One region of the Cytobacillus spartinae genome, then DNA from elsewhere that is predicted to be linked to it. Evidence: predicted binding sites of a transcription regulator. Region 1 holds the regulator's gene; the other holds the start of a gene.
The links. The regulator LexA, encoded in region 1, represses DNA repair genes until DNA is damaged. The targets are predictions, from matches to a motif close to CGAACATATGTTCG.

Region 2: a site for LexA is predicted at 2,831-2,844, ahead of ACFYKX_RS18410 (Y-family DNA polymerase). Genes of this name have one in related genera too.

The regions. Positions count from the first base shown of each region.
Region 1 is NZ_JBIACK010000001.1:200,052-207,640, forward strand. Features, by position in the region: gene glnA (type I glutamate--ammonia ligase) at 1-58, shown strand, start outside; gene ACFYKX_RS00940 (hypothetical protein) at 190-597, shown strand; gene ACFYKX_RS00945 (hypothetical protein) at 657-1,043, opposite strand; gene ACFYKX_RS00950 (HD-GYP domain-containing protein) at 1,341-2,450, shown strand; gene lexA (transcriptional repressor LexA) at 2,499-3,122, opposite strand; gene yneA (cell division suppressor protein YneA) at 3,278-3,613, shown strand; gene ACFYKX_RS00965 (YneB family resolvase-like protein) at 3,623-4,270, shown strand; gene ACFYKX_RS00970 (DUF896 domain-containing protein) at 4,353-4,586, shown strand; gene tkt (transketolase) at 4,763-6,766, shown strand; gene sirA (sporulation inhibitor of replication protein SirA) at 6,968-7,405, shown strand; gene ACFYKX_RS00985 (YneF family protein) at 7,490-7,589, shown strand, end outside.
Region 2 is NZ_JBIACK010000010.1:118,483-126,071, forward strand. Features, by position in the region: gene ACFYKX_RS18390 (MBL fold metallo-hydrolase) at 100-1,065, shown strand; gene ACFYKX_RS18395 (SDR family NAD(P)-dependent oxidoreductase) at 1,076-1,873, shown strand; gene ACFYKX_RS18400 (DUF3221 domain-containing protein) at 1,925-2,446, shown strand; gene ACFYKX_RS18405 (YqzH family protein) at 2,500-2,697, opposite strand; gene ACFYKX_RS18410 (Y-family DNA polymerase) at 2,919-4,178, shown strand; gene ACFYKX_RS18415 (YolD-like family protein) at 4,195-4,530, shown strand; gene ACFYKX_RS18420 (CDGSH iron-sulfur domain-containing protein) at 4,567-4,785, opposite strand; gene ACFYKX_RS18425 (iron-sulfur cluster biosynthesis family protein) at 4,953-5,282, shown strand; gene ACFYKX_RS18430 (hypothetical protein) at 5,411-5,953, shown strand; gene ACFYKX_RS18435 (alpha/beta hydrolase) at 6,034-6,975, opposite strand; gene ACFYKX_RS18440 (hypothetical protein) at 7,072-7,203, opposite strand; gene ACFYKX_RS18445 (hydroxymethylglutaryl-CoA lyase) at 7,262-7,589, opposite strand, start outside.

The DNA of each region.
Region 1 (7,589 bases):
TATGTTCCGTACACAAGTTCACCCTTGGGAAAGAGAACAATATATGCAAATGTTCTAAGACTGATAAAAGCCTTGACACGACAGTGTTAAGGCTTTTTTAGATGCGGCACACAGTTGGAAATATACTTCTTGAAACATTAATTTTTTGCTGCTAAACTACAATAGTCCCAATCATTTCAGGAGGATTTCATGAAAAAAATATTTATTACACTATTCATTTTACTCGTATTCACTAGTTTAGTAGCTTGTAGTAAAGAGAAGAAAGTAAATGATGAAACAGCAAACGCTGATGTTGCTAATGAGCGGCAAACCAACAATAGCATGGAGGAAATCTTGGTCGTTGGTAAAACAGGGCCAGAGATTGAAGATTTTATTTTTGAACCTGCGGAGATAAACTTAAAAGTTGGAGAAAAAGTCAAGCTTACACTTACAAGTGATGATGAAATTCAACATGGACTTCGGGTTGGAGGAAAAGTCATCCAGCATGGAGAATCAATTGAAATAAGTTTTGAAAAGCCTGGAGAATACTTTGGCAATTGCTCAGAGTTATGTGGTGCAGGCCACGCTTTAATGGCGTTAAAGATAATTGTAGAATAAGAAGGCATTTCGACAATTTTAAGTCGAAGTGCCTTTTATATATGTCTCAAATACTCTAATTAGGATGGATCTGATGAGGTTGAATTCTTCCAAGCATTAAAAATATATCTAGCATCCGAAGTTAGCCAGCTCTGTGCTTCTTGTTTTTCAAGTAGAGCAAGGTGCTCTGAAAAAATTTTGCGTGCATACTGAAAATGTGAATCTTTCACATAAGAGTTAATTACATTCAATACTTGTTTATCAGTATAAGACAAATGGACAATAGTCCCGTTTTCCTGCTCTTCTTTAATGATTTTAATAAATTGCTGTGCACTAGAATTTAATAAGTGATAGTTTTTAGATTCTGTTAAACGCTTCCATTCACTTACAATTAGAGGTCTAGCCTTTGCATATTTATGGTCTTTGCACATGGTATTAACGAGCCGTATAACACTTTCAACCTTCATCTTAATAACTCCTTGTGGATAGGTGTTTATACCTATAAATTTTAATAGAGTTAACACTATGTGGTCAATACAAATAGAACTGGATATCACGAAAACTTCACATTTTTTTCAAATAATTACTGTTAAGGAAGGATTATCGCAATTAAAGTCGAATTTTGTAAAGTGTTCAATAAGGAGTGGGACTTCTTTACTTTATCGTGCCCAGGAATTGAAGCGAAACTAAACTAGGGACTCATTTACAGCTGGTGCTTGTCATAGAATTTGCAACAAATTGAAAAAGTGATAGAGGGGAAAGTCATGCGGTTAACAACATTGGAGAAATGTGAAGTTGGGGTTAAATTAGGCAAATCCATTTATAACGAAAACGGCCATATTCTCTTAGCAAAAGGTACATCATTAACAGATCCATTAATTACTAGACTAAAAACACTAAATATCTTTACAGTTTACATAGAAGATGATGCATCCGAAGGGATAGAAATAATAGATGTTATCCCTGAAGAACTTCGAATAGAAGCAGTGAATGTAATAACAGATGGGTTAGATTCTATTGCGGGTTTGAATTCTAGCAAGAATAATATTCAAGGAATGTTTAAGACTGGAAGAGCCATTAGGAGCTTTCAGAAAATTTTTCGTGATATACATAGTGTACTTTCAAACAATAGAACAGCATTAAATTTGTTAGCATCAACGAAAGTGCATGATAGTTATGTTTACTCCCATAGCTTGAATGTATCCATTTATGTGTGTCAATTAGCAATAGAAAATGGGTGGCCATTGAAGAATATCGAAGAGGTAGGTCTTGGTGCTATGTTGCACGATGTTGGTAAAATGTTTATTTCACCTGATATTCTCAATAAACATGGAAGCTTAACAGCGGAGGAATACGAGCATGTAAAAACACATGCGGAATTAGGGTTTGGCCTTCTTAAAAAAATTCATGAAATTCCACTACCTGTTGCCCATTGTGCACTTCAGCATCATGAAAGAATCGATGGGAAAGGATACCCGAGAGGTTTAACAGGAGACAAGATTCATCACTACTCAAAAATATTAAGTGTTGCAGACGTATTTGATGCAGTAACGAATCATCGAACATATCGACGGGCTATTTTGCCTCACAAAGGTCTAGAATTACTTTATGCGGGAAGTGGTACTCAATTTGACAGTAAACAAATTGAGTTATTTAGGGGTTGTATTGCTGTCTACCCACCAGGTCTAACGGTGAAGTTAAACGATGGGCGAACAGGAATCGTCTCAAAATATAATTTTAATGCTGTGGGTCGACCAGAGCTAAGGATTATTAAAGATGAGTATGGTGAAGAAGTACAACCTTATGATATTGATTTATCGTCACATCAAAATTTGACTCTAGAAATTATAGAAGCAGATACTCTATTAAATTAAAATAAAGCCAGCGAATAGGACCGGTTCTCCTCGCTGGCTTTTTTGTTATTAGTGTATATGGCGATAAACACCGATTACTTTTCCGAGAATAGAAACATGACGCAAAATAATTGGCTCTAATGTGGAGTTTTCGGGTTGAAGTCTAATATAATCTTTTTCTTTAAAGAATCTTTTTACAGTAGCTTCGTCCTCTTCGGTCATTGCTACAACAATATCACCGTTATTTGCAGTTTGTTGCTGACGAACGATCACATAATCTCCGTCTAGGATTCCAGCTTCAATCATACTGTCTCCCATTATTTCTAGCATAAATACTTGATCATCAGACGGAGCAAGCCTCTCCGGTAGAGGAAAATATTCTTCAACGTTTTCAATGGCTGTAATAGGTAGTCCTGCAGTTACCTTACCAATTACAGGGACGTTGACCACATTATATTTAGGAATGTGGGATTCTTCCTCCAAATCTAATACCTCAATCGCTCTAGGCTTTGTTGGGTCCCTTCGAATTAGCCCTTTGCTTTCTAATCTTGCCAAATGACCATGAACGGTTGAGCTTGATGCTAGGCCAACTGCTTCACCGATCTCTCTAACAGAAGGTGGATACCCCTTGAGTTTCACTTCTTCTTTTATAAATGCAAGAATATCCTGCTGGCGTTTTGATAGTTTTGCCATAATTTACGCACCTCATATGGTTAATCTTGCATTAATTATAGCATGTATTACCATTGTATACAAACATAAGTTCGAATTTTTGTTGACACCAAACAAATGTTCCTAGTATAATCAGAATATAAATCGAACATACATTCTTAGTTAGAGGTGTCTTTATGAAAAAATTATGGAATCAATACTCATATACTATTATTCTTGTAATATTAAGTTTTACTGTTACATTCGTTCTGTTGGGAAATGAAAAGAAAGAACTAAAAGATGAATTTGTTGAAATTACGGTTGAAGAGGGAGATTCTCTATGGAGTATATCGAAGGAATTTTCAAGTTATCACGAATTGAGTCCTGGAGAATTTATTAATTGGGTAAAACAAAACAACCAATTAAGTGGAAGTCATTTATATGTAGGCGAAAAGATTATGATCCCCGTTTTAACAGAAGAGCTACAGTTTTCTAAACAAATTGCAAGCTCATATAATGAACAACTAGATTGAGGAGATTAAATGAAAGCGATTATATATTGTCGAGTTAGTACGAACAAAGATAGTCAAGAATCTTCACTTCAGAGACAAGAGGAAGAACTATTACTACTAGCTAAAAATAGAAACTTTAATGTAGTGTCAGTGATCAAGGAGAAGGCAAGCGGATATGAAATGGAAAGGGACGGAATACTTGAGCTATTATCTCTTATTAAGGATGATTCAATAGAGGCCGTTTTGATTCAGGATGAAACGAGAATTGGTCGTGGGAATACGAAAATTGCCATTATTCATTGCATATTAAAAGAACGGGTAAAACTTTATAGCATTTCTCATAACGGTGAATTAGAACTTTCAGATTCGGATTCAATGGTTCTGCAGATTGTTGGAATGGTAGAAGAGTATCAGAGAAAGTTACATAATATTAAAATCAAGAGAGGCGTGAACCGAGCGATAGCAAAAGGGTATAAACCCGAGAAAAACTTAAAGAATCAAGGTATATCAGCGGGCAGAGAAAGAATCGATGTACCAATTAGTGAGATTGTTAGGTTGCGTAATAACGATTTGACCTTTGCTGAGATTGCTGCCACGTTAAGAGGATTTGGCTACGAAATTTCTAAAGCGACTGCACATAGAAGGTATAAGGAGCACATAGAATCATTACAGGATTAGTAGGCTCTTTTCTTGTCAAACGATAAAGTTTTTAGTAATATGACTTTAATCAAAGATAGACTTGACACAAAGGAGCCTGATTATGCTACCTAAACATAAAATAGCTAGGATAAATGAGTTAGCCAATAAGGCAAAGACCTCAAAATTAACTGAAGAAGAGGCAAAGGAACAGTCGACATTAAGGCGAGAGTACTTACAAACATTTCGTTCTTCCATGTTAGATACTTTGCAAGGTGTAACATTTATAGATCCGAATGGAGACGATGTAACACCGGAGAAACTTAAAAAATTGAAAAATAAAAAGGATCTACATTAAATAGGTCAATCAAGGAATGCAAAATTTGTATTCCTTCTTTTGCATTTATAATAGGAATATTGTGTTAGAGGATGCAGTATATAGTAATTTTTCTAATATAGTCACATTCAATTGTATAAAAAAATTGAGGACTATTATATTATTAGAGTAAGCCTACTCAAGAAAGGGATGTTGATATGTTTGAACAAGTAGATTCACTAGCAGTTAATACCATAAGAACTCTTTCAATTGATGCAATTGAAAAAGCAAATTCAGGACATCCAGGAATGCCTATGGGTGCAGCTCCGATGGCTTATGCATTATGGACGAAGCACATGAATCATAATCCACAAAATCCAGAATGGTTTAATCGTGATCGTTTTGTTTTATCTGCTGGTCATGGTTCGATGCTTTTATATAGCTTACTTCATTTATCGGGTTATGATGTCACAATGGATGATATTAAAGACTTCCGTCAATGGGGCAGTAAAACACCAGGCCACCCTGAATACGGTCACACTCCAGGTGTAGATGCAACAACAGGTCCATTAGGGCAAGGGATTGCTATGGCAGTGGGTATGGCAATGGCAGAACGTCATTTAGCTGCAGTCTATAATAAGGATCAATATGATTTAGTTAATCATTATACATACAGTATTTGTGGAGACGGTGACTTAATGGAGGGTGTATCTGCTGAGGCTGCATCTCTAGCAGGGCATTTAAAACTAGGTAGACTTGTTGTTCTTTATGATTCAAACGATATTTCGTTAGACGGTGATTTAGACAGATCGTTCTCTGAGAGTGTTGAGCAGCGTTTTAAGTCTTATGGCTGGCAATATATTCGAGTAGAAGACGGCAATGATTTAACGGAGGTTGCAAATGCGATTGAAGCAGCAAAGAATGATGAAAATCATCCAACATTAATTGAAGTAAAAACGGTCATTGGATTCGGATCGCCAAACAAATCTGGTAAATCTGATGTACACGGTGCTCCACTAGGAAGTGATGAGCGACAACTAACGAGAGAATCATATCAATGGACTTTCGAGGAAGATTTCCATGTACCTCAAGAAGTATATGAGCAATTTAAGAAGCAAGTTTTAGAGAATGGTCAGAAGAAAGAAAAAGAATGGAATGAAATGTTCCAAGCCTATAAGAATGAATACCCAGAACTTGGTGCTCAATTGGATTTGGCAATGAAAGGCTCCTTACCTGAGGGATGGGATAAAGACCTTCCTGTTTATGAAGAAGGTAAGAGCTTAGCAAGCCGTGCTTCTTCTGGTGAAGCGTTAAATGCAATAGCACAAAACTTACCGATCTTCTTAGGTGGATCTGCTGACTTAGCTGGTTCAAACAAAACAATGATAAAAGGTTCGGGCGATTTTACTCCAGATTCATTTGAAGGAAGAAATATTTGGTTTGGAGTTAGAGAATTTGCCATGGGTGCAGCCATGAATGGAATGGCTTTACATGGTGGACTGAAAATATTTGGAGGTACATTCTTTGTTTTCTCTGATTATTTACGACCAGCAATCCGTTTAGCTGCGCTAATGGGCTTGCCAGTCACTTATGTATTTACACATGATAGTATTGCAGTAGGTGAAGACGGTCCAACACATGAGCCGATTGAGCAACTTGCATCACTTAGGGCCATGCCAAATCTAGATGTCATTCGTCCAGCGGATGGAAACGAAACATCAGCAGCATGGAAGCTAGCACTAGAATCAAGTGATAGACCAACTGCATTAGTATTAACTCGTCAAAATCTACCTACTTTAAAGGATACGGATAAAAATGCTTACGAAGGCGTATCAAAAGGTGCATATGTAGTTTCGCCAGCGGAAGGAAATGCGGATGTGCTTCTGCTTGCTGCAGGCTCTGAAGTAGGATTAGCTGTAGAAGCACAGACGGCACTTAAAGGCGAGGGAATTCAAGCTTCAGTAGTAAGTATGCCATCATGGGCTAGATTTGAACAACAAACGAAAGAATATAAAGATAGTGTTATCCCGAAAAATGTGAAAAAACGTTTAGGGATTGAGATGGGATCATCTTTAGGATGGCACAGATATACCGGGGATGAAGGAGATGTGCTTGCTATCGACCAATTTGGTGCTTCTGCTCCTGGTGAAAAAATTATGGAAGAATACGGTTTTTCAGTACAGAATGTAGTAGAGCGAGTGAAAGCTCTTCTTTCAAACTAATTAATGGGGAAAGGGCGCAGGAACTAGTTTCTGTGTCCTTTTGCTTTCTAATAGCTGAAAACACTCTCTTAAAATGTTTGAATAGTTAGAAATGTGCAAATTCGACAAAAATAGTGGAAGTTTTTGACGTTTTAAGACAAACGTTCAAAAAGATTTTCTATATAATGAGGAAAAGGTTGTCTTTATAAGGAGGGAGATACGGTGAGAACCTATCAGCTATACTTAATTGAAGATGATTTTGCCTCCCACTATTTTGGTAGAGAGAAAATGTTTTTTCAGCTTTTTAACGAGTTTAATGAATCTATTGGTGAAATGAGATCGATTTTAACAAAGCAAGTTGATTATATAACAAAGCCAATTCCAAGTATAAGGTTACATCAGTACTTAAATCTGCAATTACAAAGAATGAAGGATTTTCGAACAGAACAAGGGGTATATTATATAGAAAATGGTAAGCTAAGTTCCGCAAAGCTAGAAATTTTTGATAAATATATCTCTATTTGCTCTTATGGTAGTTACGACGCTGAGACAATTTTCTTTGAAGTATTAAGAAAGCATGAAAGTTCTTTTTTAGCGATAGATTTAGAGCATTACCGATACGGGTGGCTAAAACCAATTAAAGAAAGAAAATTTGTCTAAATACGAGAATTTCAAAAGCAAATATTGTATAATGTTCTTTGGTTTAGTACACTGTATGATAGACAACATGAAGGAGGAAGTAATATGTGGACATATATTCTAGTAGGTATACTAGCATTACTTGCTGGTGTAGCACTAGGATTTTTCATTGCTCGTAAATACATGATGAGCTACTTAAAGAAAA
Region 2 (7,589 bases), on a different contig from region 1:
TATTTATTCTTTACTTTATGGGTGTATTTTAGGTTAGCTTGCATATTACTTATATGAAAACTATTTTATTTAAATATAATGATTTGGGGAGTTTTAAAAATGGCACATTGGAACAATGGAATTGCAAAAATCATCCTACCCACACCTTTTCCGGTTGGGGATGTAAATGTATATGTTGTAAAGGGTGACAGATTAACACTTGTGGACGTTGGTCCAAAAACAGATGAAGCTTTTGAGTCCTTAAAATCACAGTTAGCGGACTTAGGGCTATCAATAGCCGACATTGAACAGGTAGTTTTAACCCATCATCATCCCGATCATGCTGGATTGCTAGACTATTTTCCGGAATCGCTCGAAGTCTATGGACATCCTATTAATGAAAGATGGTTAAATCGAGGAGAGGCTTTTTTTATAGACCATGATCGTTTCCATCGAAAAAGCTTTATGGAGTTTGGAATTCCAGAGAAGTATTTTATCGCAATTGAACGTATGAGAAAGACGTTACGTTACTCCTGTAATCGTTCTCTAACAGGAACGTTAGTTGAAGGAGATTCTCCTTTAGGCTTGGAGAACTGGACGGTTGTTGAAACCCCAGGACATGCACAAAGTCATATTGGTTTATTTAGAGAGAAGGATGGAATCTACATCGGTGGCGATCATTTACTAGCCCATATATCTCCTAATCCTTTACTAGAGCCGCCTCTACCTGGAGAATCCGAAAGGCCCAAACCACAGCTACAGTACAATCACTCGTTACGTAAGCTACTTGATTACCCAATTAGCCTTGTCTATTCAGGTCATGGGGAAGAGGTCACGAATACAAAGGAGTTGATAGAAAAGAGACTTATGCAGCAGCATGAACGGGCTCTTCGTGTTAAAAAATGGCTTGAAGAAGAAACGCTGTCTACCTTCGAAGTATGTCAACGTCTTTTTCCAAAAGTGTATGAACGTGAACTTTCACTTACCATATCTGAAACGGTAGCCCAACTTGACTATCTAGCTGATTTAGGTGAGATTAATAGTAGCAATATAAATCAAGGAGCACTCTTATATTCAGCTAAATGAGGTGGAGAGTATGGCGCGACATAGCCTTATTGGGAAAACAATTTTTATTACGGGGGCATCAGGAGGAATTGGAGCAGAGATGGCTCGACTTTGTGCCGGGAGGGGAGCAAATCTTGCTCTTTTTGCTCGTAGCCTACAAAAATTAGAGGATTTAAAGAAAGAATTAGAGAGCTGTTACCAAGTACGAGTTAATGTGTACCAGCTGGATGTTTCTGACACCGATTCAGTGAAGGAAACTTTTCCGAAGGCGATTAGTGAGTTAGGCGGTGTCGATATTCTTGTTAACAACGCTGGATTTGGAGTTTTTCGCGAGGCTCACGAAGCAAGTGTGGACGAAGTTACAGGAATGTTTAACGTGAATGTCGTTGGCCTTATTGCTTGTTCAAGTGTGGTTCTGCCTTATATGAGGGACCAGAGGAGCGGTCATATTATTAACATTGCTTCCCAAGCTGGTAAAATTGCTACTCCTAAATCCAGTGTCTATTCAGCTACGAAGCATGCGGTTCTTGGGTATACGAATAGTTTAAGAATGGAGCTTTCTAATCTCAATGTGTTTGTTACTGCTGTTAATCCGGGCCCGATTGCAACGAATTTTTTTGCGATCGCGGATGAAAAGGGTACATATGTAAAGAATGTTCAGAAGTTTATGTTACAACCTGAATTTGTGGCAAAAAAAGTCGTCGATGCCATGTTTACCCGTACAAGGGAGATTAACTTGCCAAGGTGGATGAACTTTGGAAGTGCGATATATGTACTATTTCCGGGGCTTTTTGAGAAAATTGCAGGACGGATGTTAAAACAAAAATAGGCGTAACTTTTGTAGATATCACCTCGTCATTTTTAATGAGGTGATTTTTCTATGAAAAAATCGTGGTTATCAATTGGGATTTGTATGTTATTTTTATTAGGCTGTGGTTCAAGTTCTGTAAAGGACGGGAAAGGCCATTCTGATCCAGATGTGCAATCTTATATCGCCGATACCGAAAATAATCGAGTATTGGTGAAGGATTGCTTCTATGCGCTAGATGACGATACAACCATCATGGAAGAGGACGGGAGTAAGCTTTCAGGTGAGGATCTAGAAATTGGGATGAAAGTGATGGCTTGGTCAAATGGAATCGCTGCTGAATCTTATCCTTGTCAAACAAAAGCAGTTAAGTTAATCGTGATGAATGATAGTGATAGCAAAAAAGAGCAGAGAGCTGTTCAAGCCATCTTAGCGCTTGCACACAGTCTATATGAAAAGCCAATTATTTTATTGGATGGCAAGACTTCTAGTGATGGAAATGGCTTTGAATCGGTTTTACGAGTCTTTCATGAAACAGATGAAGAAGTTAACATTTACTATGACTTTAAAACAGAACAAGCTAGTATTCATTGATTTACCGCCCTCATTAGGCGGTTTTTTGTTTTAGCTTTAACTGTGGCAGTACTTTATTGTCCAGCCAAGAACTCGTAAACTACATCATTGATGATATCGTTTAATGGAGTGTCCTTCTCATTTTCTTTAACTAGCACAATCCTCTCATACAGATCCTCATAATCTTTTTCACTCAGTGGAATTCCATCGTGTTCGTGTTTATATTGTTTAAAACAATTCTGTACCATTTTGTATACTAACTTTTTCTCCATATGTTCACACCTCAATCCTGATTATAGCGCCTTTTCAATCATTTCGCACGATTGCTTGTACAAAAAATTCCTAGTGATAAATAAAAAATAATACAAAAAAACTTAAGAATTTTCCCCTTATTACCATTGAAACCGAACGTATATTCCCTTAAGATAAAGAATATAATACAGAACAGATGTTCCTTTTGGAGCGATTAAACACTGATCAGGAGGGAAAGGTCATGGTCGATTACAGCCAGATGCCAGATAACAAAATATTGTGCGTCGACATGAAGAGCTTTTACGCAAGTTGTTCTGCCGTTATGCACGGCCTTGACCCACTTGAATGCTATTTGGTGGTAGTAGGTGATAAGGAAAGGCAGGGAAGCATTGTGCTTGCGGCGTCCCCAAAGGTGAAAAAAGAATTCGGGATTAAAACCGGGTCTCGAATGTTTGAAATCCCCAATGATCCACGTATAAAAGTAGTAGAACCGAACATGGCAACATACTTACGGATATCAACCGAGATTACGAAGGTATTTCATCGCTATGTCCCGAAAGAAGCCATCCATACGTATAGCGTAGACGAGAGTTTTATCAAGGTGGATGGGGCTATTAATCTTTGGGGAGATGCCCATACGATCGCTAGAAAAATTAAAGATGATATTGAACGAGAATTTCAATTACCATGCGCAATTGGAATAGGACCTAATATGCTAATGGCAAAGCTTTGTCTAGATTTACATGCGAAGAAGAAGGGAATTGATGAGTGGACATACGAAGAGATACCGGAAAAACTTTGGCCTGTGTCCCCGCTCAGAGAGATGTGGGGAATTGGCCGTAGAGTGGAAAAAACATTAAATAGTATGGGGATTTTTACAGTAGGGCAGCTTGCACGCTATGATTTGAAAAAGCTGGAGAAAAAATTTGGAGTGATGGGGAATCAGCTTTACTATCACGCATGGGGCATTGATCTTTCTGAGATTGGAGCACCGATTATGGAAGGACAGATCAGTTTTGGGAAAAGTCAGGTTTTGCTTCGGGATTATAAAGAGGAAGAGGAAATCAAGCATGTGATTTTAGAAATGTGTGAGGAAGTTGCGAGAAGAGCTAGAACTCACTTTAAGGCAGGTAGAACGATTAGCTTCGGTGTCGGCTACAGCCAAGACGAGTTTGGCGGTGGTTTTTACCGATCGCGAACAATTGATCAACCGACCAATATCACGATGGATTTGTACCGGGTCTGTTTGGAACTTTTTCATGAGAACTATGAAGGAAAAACCGTTCGGAAAATCTCCATTGCACTTAGTCAAATTGTCGACGACCGAGAGTTTCAACTTAATATCTTTGATTTGAATGGCTGGAAAAAAAGAGAACTAGGATACGTGGTTGATCATATTCGGAGGCGGTTTGGACCAGGTTCCTTGTTAAGAGCAGTATCCTATACGAATGCAGGAACGGCGAAACATCGTGCAAAGCTGGTTGGAGGTCACAAAATGTAAGAAAGGAGTTCGGCGAATGATTCGAGATCGAGGAAGAATCAAATGGACATCGATGATGTTGCCTGAGCATGTTAAGTTATTACGTGATTGGGCTAAAGAGGACATGTATGAAAGTAGCAAAGAGGTGGATGAACAGCATTTAGAAATGATGAATGAGATCATATTCAATGCAATGGAATTCGGAAAAAGTGTGACTGTTACCCATTACCGGAATCGAAAATACGAATTAGTAATAGGCACTATTCACTATTGGGATGAATCCGGCCAAAAGTTACATATCGTAGACCGGTTCGAAGAAGTGCACAGAGTGCCTCTCTCTCAAATAGCAGATGTACGATTAACAGATGAGTAAAAAAAGTCGTGTTGGTAACATACACGACTTTTAGAATTACTCTTTATCATCAAATACTTTTTCTGCACGAACACAAGAATCAAAATTCCCTTTATGGGCACCATCACAAAAAGGTTTTTTAGCGGATAGGCCACAGCGGCAGAGGGAAAAGGCTTGCTTCGTTTCAAAAACATTTCCATCAACATCAATTAATTCCACGTCACCTGTTACACGCAGAGATCCATTATCCATTACTTTAATTTGTACCTTTGACATCAAATCCCATCCTTTCACACAATTGTCACATTTTCCTTCGATCATAAAAGGAAATTGAAGAAAAAGCAAATATTTAATGAAAATTTTTTCCAAGTCATGCACAATCTTTGCTAGTTTAACGCAACTTTCTTACAATAGTCATATGACGTTAAAAGGGAGTTCAGAAGATGAATATTACGTTAACAGAGGTAGCAGGTAAGAAAATTCAAGAAAAAATACAGAACCAACAGGGGTTCTTGAAGCTGAAATATGATACTGAAGGTTGTGGGTGTGTTGTAAGTGGTGTCACCTCATTATGGTTTGTGAATGAGCTGGATGAGGATGACAGAGAAATCCAAACGAATATGGTTCCTGTATATGTTGAAAAATCAAAAGAAGTATTTTTAGATGATGAATTAAAAATTGATTTTTCAGCATCCTCAAATTGCTTCCAGTTAAAGAGCCCTAATCAATATTTAAACCCAAGAATGAGTTTTATAGACAAAACGGTGGAGTAAGTGGACCAATCATTTGGTCTATTTTTTTTTGCAAAAATAGGTAAGAAATAGTGAAATGGAAAAATATAGAATAATCCCCTTTCTTATTACATTAAATGATAAAGACGTGAAAAATAAGGAGGGGAAACGTGAAGGGGAGTACAAGGGTCATATTTATCATCATGACCGTCATCATGTTGACTGCTTGTAAATCGGCTACTTTAGATGAGGCTATTAAAGAGCAAATTCCATTTAATGTAGAACAAGTGATACATACAGAAATAATCAAAGATGGGGCCATTGTCCTTTATACAACCAATCAACAGAATGAATTCAAATCTTTCCTAGCATTAACCGTAGCCTATATGAAGGGGAACAACAAGCAGGGATGGGAAAATGTCGGACATAACCATTGGGAATACGGAGAAAATCAAAACATGACTACTCATTTTGACGAGTTTTATAATTATGATAAAAAAGGAAAATTGCTCAAAAAGATATCTGTTTTGTATGGAGAAATCAACAATACACAAATCAAGGAAGTAGAATTATCCAACCAAACACAAGTACTTACAAAGGCTGACATATTAACTATTAATAACAAAAGATATTATTTTAAACTCGGAACTTACGGAGTGGTGAGAGGTCTAGGGACCGGAGGAGAGGTGATTGAAGAGTACAAACAGAATTAGAAAAGAGGCTTTTAGCATAAGCCTCTTTTAAATGGATAAATATTTCAAGGTGCTGACCTAAAATCATGTGCGTACCTAATTTAAGCATCTAACTCACTTTTAGTTCGAGCTATATCTTTAAACACATAATCATGCAAAAATTCGTCTACTACTTTTTCGTAATCATCCCTGTTTTCGTTTAGGGATTGAGCATGCAGACCGTTTTCAGCTAAGAATAATTTTTTAGGGCCTTGCTTTTTTTCAAACAGTGCCTCCGTCATTGAAGGTAAAATAAAATCATCTTTTTGGCTATGAATAAACAGGATGGGCTTTTTAATATTTTCAATAACGGTTATAGGAGACACTTCATTGATAGAATATTTCTCTCTAATACGTAGAAATAAATCGGCAACTGGTAAAAAAACTTTAGGTGGAAGCTTCATTTCCGTTTTTAGTCGATACGCAAGCTGCTCTTTAAAATCGGAAAAAGGACAATCGGCAATATAAAAATCAGCATGATCCTCAATAATCCCTGCATATAGAAGCATGGTTGCAGCCCCCATAGACTCCCCATGAATACCAAGTACAAGGTCTTCTCCTTGCTCTTGTCTAAGCCAGTCAACTACCGCTTTCAAATCGTACTTTTCAAAGTGTCCGTAGCTGGTAGTTTTCCCGCCTGATTCTCCGTGCCGACGGTGATCATAAATAACTGTATTAAATCCGCGCTCTAAAAACAGATTCATATACTTAATCGAATTAATTTTATTTTCGGTAACACCATGACAAATGATCATGTATTTGTTTGTCTGATGAGGCTCTGCCACAACGGCTTTTAGTTGATAACCAAAGGGAGAGTCGATTAAGACTTCTCTTTTCGGCAGATGTTCATAGTCAAACGGGTTAAATCTTCCTGCCTCTTTTTCACGATTTGTGATAAAGTCGGCTTCTTTTGTTTTCATATACATGATTCGATTAGAAAAATAAACTCCTAAAGATGTCAGGAGCACTAGGAACGAAAAGAAGTAACGGAACGCTCTTTTCAAGACCATCCCTCCGAGAAGTATTTTTCTTTATTTTACCATTATTGAGAGATTTAAAACAAAAAGAAGGACTCAGGAATATATTCCCGAGTCTTTTCATTATTGAGGTGAATTCTGTCTCTTAGTCGGATGAATCGCCTTATCTAATTCTTCTGCAGAAATTTTTTGTTTGACATTGTTAGCATCGGATTTTCCTCTTTGGCTATAGCCTTTATCGCGCTTTTGACTCATGCTGTGAAATCTCCCTTCAAATAAGTATCACTTATAACATGAGTTAACAAACGCAAGGTTATGCATGGGAGGTGGTTTCTCTGTTAAGTCGATAATAAGCACTGTCGATGGTGCGAGAGAGGTGAGGACGTACCACTTCAATTGCTTTGACTAGTTTGTCTAGATCCACACCTGTATCGATTCCCATTCTGTGAAGCATATATACAACCTCTTCTGTCGCCGCATTTCCTGCAGCCCCAGGAGCGAATGGACAACCACCAAGCCCTCCCGCAGAAGTATCAAATCGGTCAACACCAGCTTGCAGAGCAGCAAAAATGTTCGTTAACGCCATGTTTCTAGTATCGTGGAAGTGAGCCGTTAATAGAATATTTGGAAACGCTTTCTTG